One region of the Kitasatospora sp. NPDC057936 genome, then DNA from elsewhere that is predicted to be linked to it. Evidence: riboswitches for the same ligand, from Rfam matches in the RefSeq annotation. Region 1 holds a riboswitch; each other region holds the start of a gene.

Region 1 (6,571 bases):
GAGCGGGTCCGGCTCCGGGGTCTCCTCGACGGCGCTGACCTCGCCGACCCGCGTCTCAGCCGCCACCGCGACGGCGGCCACCGCCGCGCCGCCGGTGAGCGCGCCGAGCAGCGGCACCTTGGCGAGCGGTCCCGGCAGGGAGCCGTCGGCGGCGCGCAGCGACCAGCCGCCGGTGTAGCCGCGCTTGACCGAGAGGGTGACGAACGTCTGGCCGACCGCGAAGAGCGCCGCGCCCGCGCCGATCACCGGGACGGACCCGAGGACCATCCCGCCGGCCACCCCGAGGAAGCCGGCCAGGGCGAGCGCGCGCCAGTGCACCGGGGCCCGGTTCTGCAGGAGCAGCTCGGCGACCAGCCAGAGCGCGACCACCGCCAACGCGGCGTACAGCAGCAGGTATCCGATGCCCATCCGCCCGATACCTCCAGTCGCGTGCCCGCGCGCGCCGCGCGTGTGCGGCGACTGTACCGGTTCAACGGCCGGGGCACCGCATCGCGTTCCCGCCGTCCGTGGGGCCTGACTGCACACGACCGAGCCCGCCACCATCGGTGCGGTGACGGGCCCGTGAACGCTCAGCGCCGGTGCAGTCCGAGGTTCTGGTAGATCTCCAGCGTCGCGGTCGAGTGGTTGAGCGTGATGAAGTGCAGGCCGGGCGCGCCCTCGGCGAGGAGCCGCTCGGCCATCGCGGTGGCGTGCTCCATGCCGATCGCCCGCAGCGCGGCCGGGTCGTCGATCGCGCTCCGCAGGCGGGCCTCCAGGTCGGCGGGGAACGCCGAGCCGCTCAGCTGCGGGAAGCGCTCCAGCTGCTTGGCGTTGGTGACCGGCATGATCTCCGGGATGATCGGCGCCTCGCAGCCCGCCGCCGTCACCCGGTCGCGCAGCCGGAGGTAGTCGTCGACCTCGAAGAACATCTGGGTGATCGCGTAGTCGGCGCCCGCGCGGATCTTCGCCACGAAGTGCCGGATGTCGTCGTCCCAGTTCGTCGAGCGCGGGTGCATGTTCGGCGAGGCCGCCACGCCGACGCAGAAGTCGCCGATGCCCTTGATCAGCTCGACCAGCTCGTAGGCGTAGGTGACGCCCTCCGGGTGGCTGACCCACTCGCCCGTCGGGTCGCCGGGCGGGTCGCCGCGCACCGCGAGGACGTTGCGCACGCCCTGGTCGGCGTACTGGCCGATGATGTTGCGCAGCTCGGCGACCGAGTGGTCGACCGCGGTCAGGTGGGCGACCGGCGTCAGCGTGGTCTCGGTGGCGATCCGGCCGACCATGTTGACGGTGCGCTCGCGCGAGGAGCCGCCGGCGCCGTACGTCATGCAGACGAAGTTCGGGTCGAGCGGCTCCAGCCGCCGGATAGCGTCCCAGAGCTTCTGCTCGCCGACCTCGGTGCGCGGGGGCATGAACTCGAAGGAGAAGGACCGCTTGCCTGCCGCCAGCAGCTCGCGGACCGTCAACGCGCGGTCCGATCGGGTGGAAGCGATACCGAGTGCCATGCTGGCAGGTTATCCGCCGCCCGAAGGGCCGCGACAACTCGGTTCCACGGATTGAGACAAAGAATGGACGGCATTCCGCTTGCCGTCCCGGCCGCGCCCGCGCCCTGCTCGCACGGGTGTTCCCGGCCGCCCCGCTACGCTTGCTGCACCCCAAGCGAACCACCGGAGCCTCATCGTGACCTCGTCCAGCAACCGGCCGGCCAACCCCATTGACGTGGAGGACGTCCGCGAGCGCGTCAACGCCGCCCTCGCCGCGTTCATGGACGGCCAGTCCGCTCTGCTCGGCGGGATCTCGCCCCAGCTAGCGCCCGCCGCCGACGCGCTGCGCGACTTCCTGCTCGACGGCGGCAAGCGGCTGCGCCCGGCGTTCTGCTACTGGGGCTGGCGCGGCGCCGGCGGCTCGGCCGAGGGCGAGGGGATCGCGAACGCGGCGGCGGCCCTGGAGCTGCTCCAGGCGAGCGCGCTGGTCCACGACGACCTGATGGACCGCAGCGACACCCGCCGCGGTCTGCCGTCGATCCACCGCCGCTTCGAGGCGATGCACCGCGAGCGCGGCTGGCGCGGCGACCGCGAGCAGTACGGTGCCTCGGCCGCGGTGCTGCTCGGCGACCTGCTGCTGATCTGGTGCGACGAGCTGTTCCTGCGCTCCGGCCTGGCCCCCGCCGCGGTGCTGGCCGCCAAGCCGGCGTTCGACCTGATGCGCACCGAGGTCATGCTCGGCCAGTACCTGGACGTGCTGGAGCCGGTCGCCGGGGACTCGACGGACGAGGGTGCGCTGGACCGGGCGCAGACGGTGCTGCACTACAAGTCGGCGAAGTACACGATCGAGCGCCCACTCCAGGTCGGCGCGCTGCTGGCCGGCGCCGGGCCCGGCCTGGTCGCGGCGTACGGCGCGTTCGGCCTGCCGCTGGGCGAGGCGTTCCAGCTGCGGGACGACCTGCTCGGCGTCTTCGGCGACCCGGCGGTCACCGGCAAGCCGGCCGGGGACGACCTGCGCGAGGGCAAGCGCACGCTGCTGGTCGCGCACGCGATGCGCGGGCTGCCGGCCGCCGACGCGCGGCACCTGGACGAGCGGCTCGGCGCGCCGGACCTCGCGCCCGCCGAGGTCGCCGGCCTGCGGGACCTCGTCGCGCGGAGCGGGGCGCCGGAGCTGGTGGAGGCCCGGATCGACGAGCTGATGCGGCAGTCGCTGGCCGCCCTGGAGGCGGCGCCGCTCGCCGACCGGCGCGCCCGCGAGGTGCTGCTGGCCCTGGCCGAGGCCGCCACCGTCCGCAAGTACTGAGCCTCGCGGCCGACGGCGGCCCCTGCCGGGATCAGGCCTGGCGCAGCCGCCGGGAGAGCTCGGCGGCGGCCGCCCGCGGGTCCTCCGCGGCCGTGATGGCGCGCACGACGACGATCCGGCGGGCGCCCGCGGCGAGCACCTCGTCGACGTTGCCCAGGTCGATGCCGCCGATGGCGAACCACGGGCGGTCGGTGGGCTGCTTCGCCGCGTACGAGACGAGGCCGAGGCCCGGGGCCGGGCGGCCCGGCTTGGTCGGGGTCGGCCAGACCGGACCGGTGCAGAAGTAGTCCACGCCGGGCTCGGCGACCGCCGCGTCCACCTCGGACTCGGCGTGACAGGACCGGCCGATCAGGACGTCCTCGCCGAGGATCGCCCGGGCGGCCGGGACGGGCAGGTCGTCCTGCCCGAGGTGCAGGACGTCCGGCCGGGCGGCGTGGGCGATGTCGGCGCGGTCGTTGACCGAGAGCAGCTTGCCGTGGCGGCGGCAGGCGTCCGCGAAGACCTCCAGGGCCTCCAGCTCCTGCTTGGCCTCCAGGCCCTTGTCCCGGAGCTGGACGATGTCGACCCCGCCGGCCAGCGCCTCGTCCAGGAACTCGGCCAGGTCGCCCTGCTCGCGGCGGGCGTCGGTGCACAGGTACAGCCGGGCCTCGGCCAGCCGCTGACGCGGCGTGTCCGCCGCCATCAGATCAGCATCGCCTGGGCGCGGCGCTTGACCTCGGTGCCACGGTTCTCCCGCAGCGCCTGGATCGGGCTGCCGGGCAGCGACGGGTCCTCGGTGAAGAGCCACTCCAGGATCTCCACGTCGCTGTACCCGCAGTCGCGCAGCACGGTCAGGGTGCCGGACAGGTGCTTGACCAGCCCCTGGCCGTCGATGAACGCCGCAGGGACCTGCAGCGAGTTGTTCGGGCCCCGCCGGACGGCGATCAGGCCGCCGTTGCGGACGAGGTCGCGCACCTCGGTGACGCGGACCCCCCACTGCTCCGAGATGTCGGGCAGGTACATCCACTCGGCGACCAGGGCTTCAATCTTGCTTTCGATCTCACTCACGCCACCAGACTGCCACCTCCGGAGCCCGCCGCGCACCAGCCGCTACCCCGCGACCGCCGATTTCAGCGCCACCGCCGGGTCCGCGGCCCGGGCCGGGTCCAGCGCGGTGCCGCGCTCGATCAGGCGGCGGCCCTGGGTGAGGTCGCGCGGGCGGTCCACGGCCAGCAGCGCGCTCGACACACCGTCGCGCAGCCACAGCACCGACCAGGTCGCGTCCTGCGGGGAGCCGCGCCAGAGCAGCTCGTCGCCCTCGGCGTGCCGTCCGGCGTACTGCACCATGCGGCCGAACTGCTCCGACCAGAAGTACGGCACCGGGTCGTACGGCGCGTCCACCCCGAGGACGGCGGCGGCCGCCGCCTCGCCGGACTGCAGCGCGTGGTCCCAGTGCTGGACGGTCAGCCGGGCGCCGGAGCGGACCGACGGGTAGCTGACGCAGTCGCCGGCCGCGAAGACGCCCGGCAGGCTGGTGCGCAGCCGCCCGTCCACGACGACCGCACCGGTCGCGTCCAGCTCGACGCCCGTGCCGGCCAGCCAGTCGGTCGCGGGCCGGGCGCCGATGCCGACCACCACCTCGTCGGCGGGCAGGTGCGAACCGTCGGCCAGCAGCACCGCGCCGGGCTCGACGGCCGCGACGCCGACGCCGCAGCGCAGGTCCACCCCGGCCCCGGCGTACCAGGCGGCCATCGCCGCGCTGACCTCCCTGGGCAGCGCACCGGGAACGGGCGCCGGGCCCGCCTCGACGACGGTCACCTCGCAGCCGGCCTCCCGGGCGGCGGTGGCCACCTCCGCGCCGATCCAGCCGGCGCCGACCAGCACCAGGCGCAGGCCGGGCCGCAGCAGCGCGCGCAGGGCGAGCGCGTCGTCCAGGGTGTGCAGGAGGTGGGCGCGCTCGGCGCCGGGCAGGGCGCGCGGGGTCGCACCGGTGGCGATCACCAGCGATCCGTACGGGAGGTCGCCGGCGTCGGTGTGCAGCACGCCCGGGGTGAGTCCGGTGGCACGGCGGCCGGTGAGCAGTTCGACGCCGAGGTGCGGGAAGTCGATGTCCAGCGTGGTGGCGTCGCTCTTGCCGAGCAGGACGTCCTTGGAGAGCGGCGGCCGGTCGTACGGCGCGTGCGGCTCCTCCCCGACCAGCACGATCCGCCCCTGCCAGCCGCCCCGCCGCAGCCCCAGCGCGCACTGCGCGCCGGCCAGCCCGGCCCCGACGACGACCACCCGATCCGTTCCGCTCAGCTCTGCCACGGCGCCACTGTACTCAGCGGCCCCACGTGCCCCGGCGGCCCGTCCGTCCCGCGCACGGACGGGCCGCGCCGGGCCCGTCCACCCTTCGTACGGGCCTTCGGCCGGGCGGACCACCGGAGTTATGGTGGGGACACCATCACGGGAGCCCGGCGTACCGGGCTGAGAGGCGGGCTGGCACGGCCCGCGACCGTCCGAACCTGATCCGGGTCATACCGGCGAAGGGAGAAGAGCAGCTTTGACACGCTTGGCACCGGGCAGCCGCGCCGACGTGCTGGTGATCGGCGGGGGCGTCATCGGCCTCGCCGTCGCCTGGCGGGCGGCGCAGCGCGGCCTGGAGGACATCGTCGTGGTCGACCCCTCCCCCGGTCACGGGGCGGCCGGGGTCGCGGCCGGGATGCTCGCCCCGGTCACCGAGCTGCAGTACGGCGAGGAGCCGCTGCTGCGCCTCGGGATGGCCTCGAACGAGCGGTACGCGGCGTTCGCCGCCGAGCTCACCGAGGCGAGCGGCGGCGAGGACACCGGCTACCGCCGGTGCGGCACGGTCGCCGTCGCGCTGGACTCCGACGACCGCGCGGAACTGCGCGAACTGCACGCCTTCCACGAGCGGCTCGGCCTCGACTCGACCTGGCTGACCGGCCGGGAGGCCCGCAAGCTGGAACCGATGCTGGCCCCCGGCGTGCGCGGCGGCCTGCACGTGGCCGACGACCACCAGGTGGACCCCCGCCGGCTGCTGACCGCGCTGGTCCGCGCCTGCGAACGCGCGGGCGTCGTGTTCCACCGCACCGAGGCCGTCGAGCTGCTGGTCGAGGGCGGCCGCGCGGTCGGCGCCCGGCTCGGCACCGGCGGGACCCTCGCCGCCGACCGGGTCGTCCTCGCCGCCGGCCCGCACAGCCACCGGCTGCCCGGCCTGCCGGAGGACGTGCTGCCGGCGGTCCGTCCGGTCAAGGGGCAGATCCTGCGGCTGCGGATCCCCGACGCCTACCGCCCCTTCCTCAACCGCAACGTCCGCGCGGTCGTGCGCGGGCAGCACCTGTACCTGGTGCCGCGCGAGAACGGCGAGCTGGTGATCGGCGCGACCACCGAGGAGCAGGGCTACGACACCACCGTCACCGCCGGCGGGGTCTACGAACTCCTGCGCGACGCCCACGAGTTGGTCCCCGGCATCACCGAACTCCCGCTCGTCGAGACCTCGGCCGGGCTGCGTCCCGGCTCGCCGGACAACGCACCGCTGCTCGGACCGACCGACCTGCCCGGCCTGGTCGCCGCGACCGGCCACTACCGCAACGGCGTCCTGCTCACCCCGGTCACCGCCGACCTGCTCGCCGACTACCTGGCGACCGGCGAAGTCCCCGAGCTCGCACGGCCGTTCGCACCCTCCCGGTTCTCCCCCGCCCGCTCCACCACGAAGGCCGTCGCATGACCGACATCGCACTGACCGTCAACGGCGAGCCCCGCGAGGTGCCCGCCGCGACCACCCTCGCCGAGGTGGTCACCACCCTCAGCAAGGCCAACACCGGCG
Region 2 (6,571 bases), on a different contig from region 1:
CAGCTCGGCCTCGACCCGGCCGCGGAAGCGCACCGGGTGCTTGGTCTCGATCGCCAGGTCCACCGGCCGTCCGCAGTCCACGACCAGCTCCAGCAGCCGCTCCAGGGTCAGCACGCCGCGCAGCTCGGGGTCGGTGCTGGGCCGGCCGGTCTTCCAGGCGCCGAAGTCGTAGTCCTGCAGCTCGGCGAGCGTCATCGCCGAGACGGTGCCGCGGCCGTTGGAGACCCGGCCGATGCGGCGGTCGTGCACGCAGACCAGCTCGCCGTCGGCGGTCACCCGGACGTCGCACTCGACGGCGTCCGCGCCCTCCTCGAGGGCCCGCCGGTAGGCGGCCAGGGTGTGCTCGGGCAGGGCGTCCGAGGAGCCGCGGTGGGCGACTACCTGGACGGACGGCGCGGTGCGCGGGGCCGTCGAAGACAGATCTGGGCTGGTCACGCCGTCAACGATAGGCGGAGCAGGTGACGCGGAGGCGAAGACGGTCCCAACCCGAGGGGCCGTCCTCGCCTCCGCTCCCTCAGTGCTGCGGGGTGCGCCGGCTCAGCGGGGTGAGCGCCCAGGTGACCAGCGCGGGCACCGCGAAGGCGAACAGCGAGGCCGACGTCCACTCCTGCGGGGTGAAGTGCAGCGCCCCCTGGGCCGAGGTCCAGAAGTCGGTCCACCAGCCGGCTACCGGGGTCGGCGCGATGAACTGGTAGACCGCGAAGCCGAGCACCCACGGCAGCAGCATCAGCCAGCGCGAGGGCGCCTCGGCGGTGAGGTTCCAGCCGTTGCGGCCGGCGCCGAAGAAGTAGTCCACCGCCAGCACGGCCAGCAGCGGCACGAAGACCGAGCCGATCAGGCCGAGGAAGTTGGTGTACGTGTCGGTGAACTTGTCGATCCGCAGCGCCAGCACGGTGGTCAGCAGGCCGATCGCGCCGGACAGCACCCGGCGGTCCGCCCGCGGCAGCAGGTTCTGCACCGACATCGCGGTCGAGTACACGTTGGCGAAGGACTGGTCCGTCTCGCGCAGCACCAGCACCAGCAGGAACAGCCAGCCCGCCCAGACGCCGAGGAAGGAGTCGAAGATCTTGTTCGGGTCGCCGTCGGACTGCAGCAGCGCCATCAGGCCCAGCGCGTAGCACCACACCTGGGCGACGGTGTAGCCGGAGAAGCTGCCCCAGAACGCCGAGCGCGGCGTGCGCGAGTGCCGCGTGTAGTCGGCGGCGAGCGGGACGAAGGAGATCGACACCGCGATCATCGCGTCGGTGGCGCCCAGGAAGCCGTGCCAGTTGCCCTTGCCCGGGTCGGGCACGCCGTGCCGGCCCAGCTGGACGGTCAGGTAGACCATCGCGACGGCGACGGCGCCCGCCACGAAGCGCCGCAGCACCCGGATCGAGCCGAGCGGCCAGATCGTCAGCACGGTGGTCAGCCCGCCCGCGAGCAGGACGAACAGCCACCGGTAGCCGTCCGTGTGGGCGACCGTCTGCGCGCCCGCCGCGATCGTCAGGAGCTCGAACACGCCCCAGCCGATGCACTGGACGATGTTCAGCACCGTCGGGACGTACGAGAGCCGGGTGCCGAACAGCCCGCGCAGGTTCGCCATCGCCGGCGCGCCGGTGCGGGCGCCGATCAGCGCGGCCACGCCGAGCATCGCGGTGCCCACCGCGGTGCCGGCCACGATCGCGGTGCCCGCGGCGGCCAGCGACAGCTCGCTGCCCGGGGCGCCGAGCACGGTGGCGGCGGTGGAGAAGCCGATCAGGCTGACGCCGAGGTTCATCCACAGCGCGAAGTGGTCGCGGAAACGCAGCGTGCGCGGCGGCTCGGCGTCGAGGACGAGCGGTGCCTCGGCCTTCTCCGGCCGGTCCAGCAGCGCGGTCGCGGCGGCGGTCCCGCCGGATCCGGGCCCGTCATGACCGGTCGTGGACGATTCGGAGAAACCCTTGGACTCGGGCGCGCCCGAAGAAGAGGATGGCGAAGCAGGCGGCATGGCCGATACTCCCTACGCCGGCATTACCCGGACAGGTTCCGGCGGTCAGCGCCCCCTCGACGGTCCGCCCGGGATCCCGTGGCGTACGGTCGACCAGCGCACTCTCAGCCTGGAAGGTCCAAGCTCCCGCGTGTCAGTTTGGAGCGACAGGCTAACCGGCACCGGGGCGAACGCCCAAGGCCAGGGGGCGTGCCGTCCGCATCGCGGGACGTTCGGCGGGGGTGGGGGAGCCGCCGCCGGGAACGTGTCGTCGAGCGGAGGCGTCGGTCCCGCCTAAGGATTCTTATGAGTTCTTCAGAGGGGTCCTTACGGCAATCGAATCGGCAGTGCGAAAAACTATGGTCCTTGGTTCTGTCAGCTATGGAGGTCGTCCGTGAGCACCGAGCGCGAGGTTGGGCCCACCGGGCCGCAGGGGGAGCAGCCCTCGGGCACCGAGGCCGCGGCAGCGGCCGCGGCTCCGGACGGGCACAAGCCCACCATGGCCTTCGGCAGGATCCCCGAGCCCGAGGCCCCGGCGGACGCCGCGCCGGCCGACGGCGGGCACAAGCCGACCATGGCCTTCGGCCGGGTGCCCGAGCCCGAGGCCCCGGCGGACGCCGCGCCGGCCGACGGCGGGCACAAGCCCACCATGGCCTTCACCAAGGTCCCCGCCCCGGAGGCGGCGCCCGTCGCCCCCGCTGCGCCCGAGGCGGCCCCCGCCGCGCCCGCCGAGGCGCCGGTCGCGCCGGTCGCCGAGAGCGGCTACATCGACGCCCCGCCGCCGGTCCTGCCGCCCGCCCCGGCCGCGCCCGTCGCCCCGGCCGCGGTACCGGCCGCGCCCGTTGCCCCGGCTGCGCCCGCCGCGCCCGTCGGCGAGGCCGCCCCGGTCCTGCCGCCGGTCGCCAACCCGTACGCGACGCCGACCCACGGCGTCCCCGCCGCCGGCGCCCACGACCCGTACGCCGCCCCCGGCGCCCAGCACCCGTTCGGCGCCGGCCGCCCGCTCGGCGGCTGGGGCGCGGGGCACGACACCACCGCCGCGCACGGCATCCCCGGCTACCCGGGCGCCCCCGGTGCGCCCGGCGGTCCCGCGGGCCCGCTCGGCTACCCGGCGGACTACCCCGGCGGCCCGGCCGGCCCCGGCGGTCCCCGCAAGAAGCGCGGCGGCCTGGTCGCCCTGATCGCCGCCGTCGCCCTCGTGGCGGGCATCGCCGGCGGTGCCGTCGGCGTGGCGGTCTCGGGCAACGGCAACTCCGTCGCCTCCGCGGACGACCACCGCAGCACCACCATCCAGGCCAGCAACACCCAGAAGAACGAGCCCGCCCCCGGCTCGATCGCCGCCATCGCGCAGAAGGCGCTGCCGAGCGTCGTCACCATCAAGGCGCAGAACAGCAGCGAGTCGGGCACCGGCACCGGCTTCGTCTTCGACACCGAGGGCCACATCCTCACCAACAACCACGTGGTGGCGCCCGCCGTCACCGGCGGCGGCGGGAAACTGACCGTCAAGTTCGCCGACGGCTCCTCCTACAGCGCCTCCGTGCTCGGCCGCGCCGAGGGCTACGACGTGGCCGTCGTCAAGATCGACAACCCGCCGAAGGAGAAGCTGAGCCCGCTCACGCTGGCCGACTCCGACAAGGTCAACGTCGGCGACGCCACCATCGCGATCGGCGCGCCGTACGGCCTGGAGTCGACCGTCACCAGCGGCATCATCAGCGCCAAGGACCGCCCGGTCGCCTCCGGCGACGAGACCGGCGCCCAGGCCTCCTACATGAACGCCCTGCAGACCGACGCCTCGATCAACCCCGGCAACTCCGGCGGCCCGCTGCTCGACTCCAGCGGCGCCGTGGTCGGCATCAACTCGGCGATCCAGTCCAACGCCTCCGCCAACGGGCGGGCCGGCAGCATCGGCCTCGGCTTCGCCATCCCGATCAACCAGGCCAAGTGGGTCGCCGACACCCTGATCAAGACCGGCAAGCCGGTCTACGCCCAGCTCCAGGTGCTGCGCAACGACGACTACAAGGGCGACGGGGCGCAGATCCAGACCCGCGACATCCAGGGCCAGCCCGCCGTCACCCCCGGCGGCGCCGCCGACAAGGCCGGCCTCAAGCCCGGCGACGTCATCACCAAGCTCAACGGTGCCCCGATCGAGAACGGCCCGGCCCTGGTCAGCCGGATCTGGACGCACAAGCCCGGCGAGACCGTCGACGTCGAGTACCAGCGCAACGGCCAGACCATGACCACCAAGGTCACCCTCGGCTCGCGGGAGGGCGACACCCCGAGCTGACCCGGCACCCGGAAACCGTGTGCACCGAACCCCGCCGGACCCGTTAGGCTGACCTCCGCCTGGAGAGCTGCCCGAGCGGCCTAAGGGAACAGTCTTGAAAACTGTCGTGGCGTGACCCGTCACCGTGGGTTCGAATCCCACGCTCTCCGCCGGTAGGGGAAAACACCTGCTCAGGGCGGGTGCCGACATCGAGTCGGCACCCGCCTTCGCGTTTTGCGGGCAGCGGGGCTTGACCCTGACACCGTGGGAGGCCGTGCACTGGGAGCACCATGTTGAACATCGGAGACTTCGCCAGGCACGGCCGGGTGTCGGTGCGGATGCTGCGCCATTACGACGCCATCGGACTGCTGCACCCCGCCCGGGTGGACCCGGTCAGCGGCTACCGCTTCTACCAGGCGGCCCAACTCGCCCGGCTCAACCGGGTGATCGCGCTCAAGGAGCTGGGCTTCACGCTCCAGCAGGTGCGGGCCGTCCTGGACGAGGAGGTGGACGCGGCCGAACTGCGCGGGATGCTGCGGCTGCGGCGCGCCGAACTGGCCGAGGCGATCGCGGCGGACACGCGGCGACTGGCCCGGGTGCGGGCGAGGCTCCGGACGATCGAGAGCGAGGGGACCATGTCCACGCACGATGTCGTGGTGAAGCCGGTGCCGTCCGTCCGGGCGGCCGAACTGAGCGCGGTGGCGGCGAGCTACCAGCCGGAGGACATCGGACCGGTGATCGGCCCGCTGTTCGCCGAGCTGTGCCGCCGGCTGGCGGCGGCGGGGGTCGCCGAGACCGGCCCGGCCGTGGCCCGCTACGAGGAGGCCCCGGAGGGCGGCGGCGCGGTGCTGGTCCGCGCCGCGGTCCCGGTCGGGCCGGGGGTGCGGGCGGGGGAGCACGACTTCGACGTGGTCGACCTGCCCGCGCTCGACCACGCGGCGACGGTTGTCCACCGCGGGTCGATGGACGACGCGGTGGGCGCCTTCCAGGAGCTGGCCCACTTCATCGAGGCCAACGGCTACCGCTCCACCGGCTACGCCCGCGAGCTCTACCTGGAGTGCCCGGACGACCCGGCCCACTGGGTGACCGAACTCCAGGAACCCGTCGAGCCGCAGTAACCCGCGACGCAGGCCCCGTCGGCCCCACCCGCCGGGGCCTGCACGGCCCTCCGCCCTGTCTTCCTCCGTTGGCCCTCCGGCAGAGCCGTTCCCCCATCCCCTGCGCCGCAGGGCCCACTTGCCGGGGCGCCTGTACGGCCCTCCGCCTCCTTCCCCCGTCCGCTCCCCGGCGGAGCCGTTCCCCCACCTCCTGCCCCGCAGGGCCCACTTGCCGGGGCTTCGCCCGGCGGGCAGAGTGCGGGGGACGACTGCGGGCGGTGAGCGGAGGCGGCGATGGGTGATCTGACGGATCGGCTGGCGCAGGGGCTCCCGCCCGGGGCGGTCGTCGTGGACGAGGACGTCATGGACGCCTACCGCCACGACATGGCGGGGTTCTGCGCCGCCGGGACGCCCGCCGTCGTCGTGTTCCCGGAGACCGTCGAGCAGGTGCAGCACGTCCTGCGGACCGCCACCGAGCTCCGCGTCCCGGTGGTGCCGCAGGGCGCGCGGACCGGGCTCTCCGGTGCCGCGAACGCCGTCGACGGCTGCGTCCTGCTGTCCCTGGTGAAGCTGAACCGCATCCTGGAGATCGACCCGGTGAACCGGATCGCGGTCGTCGAGCCGGGCGTGGTCAACGCCGAACTCTCGCGCGCGGTGGCCGACTTGGGCCTGTCCTACCCGCCGGACCCGTCCAGCTGGGAGTCCTGCACGATCGGCGGCAACATCGGCACCGGCGCCGGCGGCCTGTGCTGCGTGAAGTACGGGGTCACCAGCGAGTACGTGCTCGGGCTGGACGTCGTGCTCGCGGACGGGCGCCTGTTGTCCACCGGCCGCCGGACGGCCAAGGGCGTGGCCGGGTACGACCTGACCCGGCTGCTGGTCGGTTCGGAGGGCACGCTGGGCGTGGTGGTCCGGGCGGTGCTGTCGCTGCGGCCCGCCCCGCCGCCGCAGCTGGCACTGGCGGCGGAGTTCCCGAGCGCGGACGCCGCCGGGGCCGCGGTCTGCGCGGTGATGGCGGGCGGTCTGACCCCGTCGCTGATGGAGCTGATGGACGCGGTCAGCGTGCGGGCGGTCAACGAGATGGGGCGGATGGGCCTGCCGGCGTCCACCCAGGCGCTGCTGCTGGTGGCCTTCGACGGGCCGGACCGGGCCGCCGAGCTGGCGCGGGTGGCCGAGCTGTGCCGGTCGGCGGGGGCGACGGAGGTCGTGCCGGCCGAGGACGAGGCGGAGTCCGAGCTGCTGCTGGCGGCCCGGCGGCTGGCGCTC
Region 3 (6,571 bases), on a different contig from region 1:
GAGGGGAGAGAAGGAACGGACATGGCTGAGCTCTGGAAGTCGCTGCCCTCCTGGGTGCGCAACATCGTCGTGCCGGTGCTGGTCCTGGTGCTGGCCTGGAACGTCGTGACCTTCGTGTTCGGCGTGGTCGGCGCGCTGCTGGGCCTGCTGATCAAGCTGCTGGTCGTGGTCGGCATCGGGGCGGCCGTGGTCATCCTGGTGAAGAAGGCGGCGAAGCTCTGACGACGCTCCGGCGTCGACGCCGAGGCCCGGCACCCCGTCGTGGGGTTGCCGGGCCTCGGCCGTCGCGGCGCGGGACCGCTCCGGGTCACTCCTCGATGCGGACCTGCTGCACCACCGGCGCCTTGGCGTCGGCCGGCGCGTCGGCCGGGGCCTCCTTCATGGTGCTCAGCAACTGGCGGGCCAGGCCCAGGCCGGTGCCGCCCATGGTCAGCGCCTTCGCGAACATCTCGCCCATGCCGTCCGCGCCGTTGAGCAGCACCATGTGCTCGACGTTGCCGAAGGACTCGGCCGCGGCCCGGACGATCTCCGGCCACTTCTCCGCCAACTCCTGCGCCACGACGGCGTCCTGGTTCTCGGCGAGGGCCGCGGCGCGGGCCCGGATGCCCTCGGCGTTGGCCAGCCCGAGCGCCCGGGCCGCCTCGGCGTCCGCCAGACCGCGGGCCTCGACGGCCGCGGCCTCCGCCTGACCGGTGGCCCTGGTCGCCTCGGCGGCGGCCAGGCCGCGCAGCTTGGTGGCCTCCGCCTCGGCCGCCGCGGCGATCTTCACCTGGCTGGCGTCGGCCGCCGCCCGCAGCTCGGTCTCCCGGGCGTGCGCCTGGGCCGAGGAGATCCGGGCGTCGCGGTCGGCGTCGGCCTTGGTGCGGGTCTCGTACGCCTTGGCGTCGGCCGGCTTGCGGACGTCGATCTGGAGCTGCTGCTCCTTGCGCTGGGCCTCCAGCTCGGCGACCTTCGTCTCCTGGACGACGACCTCCTGGCGGGCGGCCGCCTCGGCGAGCGGTCCGGCCTGCCGGGCGCGGGCGCTCGCGGTGTCCATCTCGGCCTGGTAGGAGGCCTGCTGGATCTCGCTGTTGCGGGTGGCCTCGGCCTTGCGGGCGAACGCCTCCTGCTCCGCCTCGGTGGCCTCGCGGTCGGCGGCGGCGGCCGCGATGCGGGCGTCGCGCTGGACGGCCGCGGCGTGCGGGGCGGCGAGGTTGCGGATGTACCCGGTCGGGTCCAGGATCTCCTGGATCTGCAGCGAGTCGATGATCAGACCGAGCTTCTCCATCTCGGCGCCCGAGGCGGCCCGGGTCTCGCCGGTCAGCCGATCGCGGTCGCGGATCATGTCCTCGACCGTCAGCCCGCCGACGATGGAGCGCAGGTGACCGGCGAACACGTTGTGCACCCGCTGGCCCATCATCTTCTGCTGGTCCAGGAAACGCCGGGCGGCGTTGGCGATCGACACCGAGTCGTCGCCGACCTTGAAGATGACGACACCCTTGACGTGCACCGGGATGCCCTGCTGCGTCACGCACTCGACGTCCAGCTCGGCCTCGTTGAGGTCCAGCGACAGGCGGCGCACCGCCTGCATGCCCGGGACGACGAAGGTGCCCCGCCCGGTGACGATCCGGAAGCCCAGGCCGTCCCCGTGCTTCGACCCGGAGATGATCAGTGCCTCGTTCGGCTCGGCGACCCGCCACATGAGCTTGAACAGGATGATCACAACGATGATGGAGGCCACCACGGCCCCCGCGACGACGCCGATAACCATCGGCCGACTCCCCCTTCAAGGCACACCGCTCCGTGGCTGCGCGTGGTTGTGCAGGAGTGCGCGGACGCGGTGGCAGCGGAGATTCTGCGCCTGTTCGTGCGCGTGCGCCAGTAGGTGACGTCGTGACTTCGTCCCGGTCCTGTCACGGGCCCCGTGACGAGGGAGGATCGTCCGTCAGAGCGGCGACACGAACACCGTGCGCGGCGCCTGGTACTCGACCACGATCACCTGCGTGCCCGTCGGCAGCGGATCCCCCGGCACCGCCAGGTACGCCAGGAACGCCTCCGTCCCCTGACGCTCGGGCACGTGCACCAGCACCTCCCCGACCAGGCCCGCGCCGATCTTCCCCGTGACCCGCCCCGTCAGTCCGATCATGGGCTTCAGTCTGCGCTCGCCGCCCGCCCACCGGAAGCCCTCTGGACCTGCGGCGATCCTCTCGCTACGGTGTTGGGCGTCATGTGCAGGCAACACCGCCTGCGGACGCGGGAGCTCGGAGCACCGGGCTGAGAGGGCGCTGAACGGTCCGTCGACGGACGGCCGGGACGCTGCGCCGACCGCAGGAACCTGGACCGGGTAATGCCGGCGTAGGGAGTGAAGGTCAGATGACCACGTTCGACGCACAGCCGCAGTCTGCCCAGAGCGCCCCCAGCAGCGAGCGCACCGGCTACCCGACCCCGGCCTGGCGCAAGGCCCACCGCGAGGGATCCCGCCCCGATCTGCGGGTCCCGTTCCGCGAGGTGGTGCTCACCAACGGCAAGACCGTTCCGCTGTACGACACCTCCGGCCCGTACACCGACCCCGCCTACGAGCCCGACGTGCGCCGCGGCCTGCCCGCCCTGCGCGACGCGTGGATCCGCCAGCGCGGTGACGTCGAGGAGTACGACGGCCGCGAGGCCCGCCCCGAGGACGACGGCATCAAGCACACCTCGCCGCGCGGCGGGAACCTGCGCAACCTCGACGCCGTCTTCCCCGGCCGCCCCCGCCGCCCGCTGCGCGGCCGCGGCGGCGCCGCCGTGACCCAACTCGCCTACGCCAAGCGCGGGATCGTCACGCCGGAGATGGAGTTCGTCGCCCTGCGCGAGGGCCTGGCCCCCGAGTTCGTGCGCGACGAGGTGGCCCGCGGCCGGGCCGTCATCCCGGTGAACGTGAACCACCCCGAGGTGGAGCCGGCGATCATCGGCACCAACTTCCTGGTGAAGATCAACGCCAACATCGGCAACTCCGCCGTCACCTCCTCGATCGAGGAGGAGGTGGAGAAGATGACCTGGGCCACCCGTTGGGGCGCCGACACCGTCATGGACCTCTCCACCGGCCGCAACATCCACACCACCCGCGAGTGGATCCTGCGCAACTCCCCCGTGCCGATCGGCACCGTGCCGCTGTACCAGGCCCTGGAGAAGGTCGACGGCAGGGCCGAGGAGCTGAGCTGGGAGGTCTACCGGGACACCATCATCGAGCAGTGCGAGCAGGGCGTCGACTACATGACCGTCCACGCCGGCGTGCTGCTGCGGTACGTCCCGCTGACCGCCCGCCGCAAGACCGGCATCGTCTCGCGCGGCGGATCGATCATGGCCGCGTGGTGCCTCGCGCACCACAAGGAGAACTTCCTCTACACGAACTTCGAGGAGCTCTGCGACATCCTCGCCGCCTACGACGTCACCTTCTCGCTCGGTGACGGCCTGCGGCCCGGCTCCATCGCCGACGCCAACGACGAGGCGCAGTTCGCCGAGCTGCAGACCCTCGGCGAGCTCGGCCGGATCGCCCGCGAGCGCGACGTCCAGGTGATGATCGAGGGCCCGGGCCACGTCCCGATGCACAAGATCAAGGAGAACATGGATCTCCAGAAGGAGATCTGCGACGAGGCGCCGTTCTACACGCTCGGCCCCCTCACCACGGACGTCGCCCCCGGCTACGACCACATCACCTCCGGCATCGGCGCCGCGATGATCGCCTGGTGGGGCACCGCGATGCTCTGCTACGTGACGCCCAAGGAGCACCTGGGCCTGCCCAACCGGGACGACGTCAAGACCGGCGTGATCACCTACAAGATCGCCGCCCACGCCGCCGACCTCGCCAAGGGCCACCCCGGCGCCCAGGCCTGGGACGACGCCCTCTCCGACGCCCGCTTCGAGTTCCGCTGGGAGGACCAGTTCAACCTGGCCCTCGACCCGGAGACCGCGCGCGACTTCCACGACGAGACCCTCCCCGCCGAGCCGGCCAAGACCGCGCACTTCTGCTCGATGTGCGGCCCGAAGTTCTGCTCGATGAAGATCTCGCAGAAGATCCGCGACGAGCACGGCGACGGCTCCACGGCCGTCGGCACCGAGTTCGACGCCGAGGCGCTGGCCGGTATGCAGGCCATGTCCGAGGAGTTCAAGGCCCACGGCAACAAGGTCTACCTGCCGATGGCGGACTGACCGCCGCCGCCCCAGAGCCGGCCCGCGTTCCTCCGGGGGGAGAGCGCGGGCCGTTTTCCTTTCCACCCGGCGGCCTCGGACGGGTTCCGGTCTTTGCCGCCCCGCCATCGTGCGTCCGGGGGAAAACGGAGGCACCCTGGGGGGAAGGCCGACCAAGGAGGCAGCGATGGGCAGCCCGATCAAGGGGACCGATCCGAGCGACGAGACGAACCGGGACGCCAAGGCGTCCCCGCGGCAGCTGTACAGCGGTGGCGAGCGGCCCTTCGACCCCGAGGACCTGGTCATGGCGTCCGGGCAGGACGTCACGCCCGAGCGCCTCGCGTGGGCCAGGCGGCAGATCGACGAGAAGGGCGCGGCGGCGCTCGAACGCTACCTGCCGTAGCGGCCGCTCCGGGGTCCTGCGCGCTGCCCCGGGCGTGGCCCGGGGCAGCGGTGCGTCAGCCGACCTCGTCGGGGCCGGTGAAGCCCGGCGGGGTGTAGCCGGGGGTGCTGAAGTCGGGCGGGGTGAAGGCGGCGGGGCGGGAGGTGCGGCCCTCGGGGTCGGTGAGGCCGTCGGGGCCCGGGCTGGTGTAGCCCGGCGGGGTGTAGCCGGGGCTGGTGAAGTCCGGGCGCTGGGCGGGGACGGCCGGGAGGCCGGCGTGCAGGTAGGGGAGGAGGCCGTGGTCGCGCAGGGCGGTGCGCCAGGCGCGGCGGGCGGCGGCGAGCTCGGCGGCGAGGTCGGGGTCGGTGCCCGCGGGGGCGCCGGAGCCGTCGCGTAACGCGGTGAGGACGAGCCCGACGAGGCCGACGGTCATCGCGACGATCCCGGCCGCGAGCGCGATCCAGCCCGCGGTGAGCAGGGAGCGGGCGAGGACGAGCCCGGGGTCGGCGGCGCGCAGGGCGTACCCGAGGAGCAGCAGGACCAGCGCCGCGGCCCAGGCCAGGATCGGGGTGAGCACGGTGAGGACCGGGAAGAGCCCGGCGCCGCCGTCGGCGGAGCGCAGCTGGGAGAGCAGGCCGGGGGCGGCCGGCTCGGCGCCCTCGGCGGGCGGGGGCGTGCTGCGCAGGCTCTCGCGCAGCCCGGTGTAGTGCTCGTACTCGGTGGCGGCCGCGGCGGCGATGGCGTCGGCGTCGCGCAGGGCGCGGGCGCGCAGCTGGTCGGCGGTGAGTGCGCCGGGCGCGCGGAGGGCGGTGCGGACGGTGCCGTCGCGGAGGGCTTCGGCGAGGAGGCGCTCGTACTCCGGGCGGTCCTCGGCGAGCAGCGGCGGGGGGTTGGTCATGGGGACCCCGTTCATGCGGACCCCGGTTCGCTCCGCCTCGCGGGCTGGGTGGGCCCGCAGGGGCGCCGAATCGGGCGCGGAGGCGGGCCGCCGGACGGGCGGCCGCTCGTGGTGTGCCTCATGGTAGGGGCGGGTGCGCCCGCGCTGACAGTCCGATTCCGGAATTTCGCGCCCCGGGCCGCGCGCGTGCGACGGCCCGGGCGCCGGGAACACCCGTGCGACGGGTGGGCCGGCGGGTGACGTCAGTTGACGGGCAGTCGGGCGATGAGCAGGCGCCCTTCCATGGTGACGCCGCCGTCCATGGCGACCGCGAGGTCGTCGGCGTACACGTACGGCCCGGGGATGTGCGGCGGGGCGCCGTCGTCGGCGTGCACAGCGCCGGTGAGGTACGGGATCGGGCTGTGGCCGTGCACGATCCGGCTGCCGCCGTAGGTGTCGAGGAGCTCGTGGACGGCCGTCGGGCCGGCGTCGCCGCGGAAGGCGAAGCGCTTGGTGAAGCGGCGGAAGCAGTCCCACCACTCGTCCACGCCCTCGTCGGCGAGCAGGCTGTGCACCGCGTCGTTGACGTCGGGGATGGACTCGCCGTACTCCAGGTAGGCGGTGGTGTCGGAGTGCAGCAGCAGGTGGCCGTCCTCGATGGCGATGGCGGGCAGCCGGGAGAGCCAGCTGATGTGGTGCGCCTGGAGCCGGTCGAGGTCGTGCTGCTGGCCGCCGTTGAGCCGCCAGGCGGCGAGGAAGGAGGCGGTGCCGGCGGTGGACTGGACGGGTTCGTCCCCGTACCTGGCGGCGCCGAGGAAGAGCAGTTCGTGATTGCCCATCAGGGCCCGGCAGTAGCCGCCCGCGGCGGCGGCCTCGGCGGCGAGCTGCATGACGAGGTCGATGACGCCGATGCCGTCGGGGCCGCGGTCGGTGAAGTCGCCGAGGAACCAGATCCGGGAGCGGCCGGCGCACCAGTGGCCGTCGGCGTCGATGATGCCCTGGTGGCGGAGTTCGGCGACGAGTTCTTCCAGGTAGCCGTGGACGTCACCGACGACGTAGAGCGGGCCGGGCGGCTCGTCCGGGCCGGGGGCCGGGTACGGGTAGCTGGGCACGGGCTCGGGCAGCGGCGGGCCGAGCTCGATGGTCGGCGGGTCGTCGCGGCCGGG

Evidence for each region. A riboswitch is a leader RNA that binds a small molecule or an ion and turns the genes downstream of it on or off. The one in region 1 is predicted to bind thiamine pyrophosphate.
Region 2: linked by a shared signal. The riboswitch ahead of ACFVU9_RS35590 (purine-cytosine permease family protein) and the one ahead of thiO (glycine oxidase ThiO) in region 1 are both predicted to bind thiamine pyrophosphate.
Region 3: linked by a shared signal. The riboswitch ahead of thiC (phosphomethylpyrimidine synthase ThiC) and the one ahead of thiO (glycine oxidase ThiO) in region 1 are both predicted to bind thiamine pyrophosphate.

Annotation. Positions count from the first base shown of each region.
Region 1 covers NZ_JBHVPD010000114.1:19,400-25,970, reverse strand. The annotation lists gene ACFVU9_RS39270 (hypothetical protein) at 1-408, opposite strand, end outside; gene metF (methylenetetrahydrofolate reductase [NAD(P)H]) at 570-1,484, opposite strand; gene ACFVU9_RS39260 (polyprenyl synthetase family protein) at 1,660-2,766, shown strand; gene thiE (thiamine phosphate synthase) at 2,798-3,448, opposite strand; gene ACFVU9_RS39250 (Rv2175c family DNA-binding protein) at 3,448-3,813, opposite strand; gene ACFVU9_RS39245 (NAD(P)/FAD-dependent oxidoreductase) at 3,856-5,052, opposite strand; TPP riboswitch at 5,181-5,293, shown strand; gene thiO (glycine oxidase ThiO) at 5,288-6,472, shown strand; gene thiS (sulfur carrier protein ThiS) at 6,469-6,571, shown strand, end outside.
Region 2 covers NZ_JBHVPD010000093.1:24,706-31,276, forward strand. The annotation lists gene ACFVU9_RS35585 (glycerophosphodiester phosphodiesterase family protein) at 1-435, opposite strand, end outside; gene ACFVU9_RS35590 (purine-cytosine permease family protein) at 515-1,966, opposite strand; TPP riboswitch at 1,959-2,106, opposite strand; gene ACFVU9_RS35595 (S1C family serine protease) at 2,340-4,229, shown strand; tRNA gene ACFVU9_RS35600 (tRNA-Ser) at 4,291-4,378, shown strand; gene ACFVU9_RS35605 (MerR family transcriptional regulator) at 4,499-5,326, shown strand; gene ACFVU9_RS35610 (FAD-binding oxidoreductase) at 5,600-6,571, shown strand, end outside.
Region 3 covers NZ_JBHVPD010000040.1:46,841-53,411, forward strand. The annotation lists gene ACFVU9_RS21625 (DUF5326 family protein) at 22-222, shown strand; gene ACFVU9_RS21630 (SPFH domain-containing protein) at 308-1,750, opposite strand; gene ACFVU9_RS21635 (hypothetical protein) at 1,925-2,125, opposite strand; TPP riboswitch at 2,223-2,358, shown strand; gene thiC (phosphomethylpyrimidine synthase ThiC) at 2,353-4,167, shown strand; gene ACFVU9_RS21645 (hypothetical protein) at 4,334-4,549, shown strand; gene ACFVU9_RS21650 (hypothetical protein) at 4,605-5,426, opposite strand; gene ACFVU9_RS21655 (metallophosphoesterase) at 5,669-6,571, opposite strand, start outside.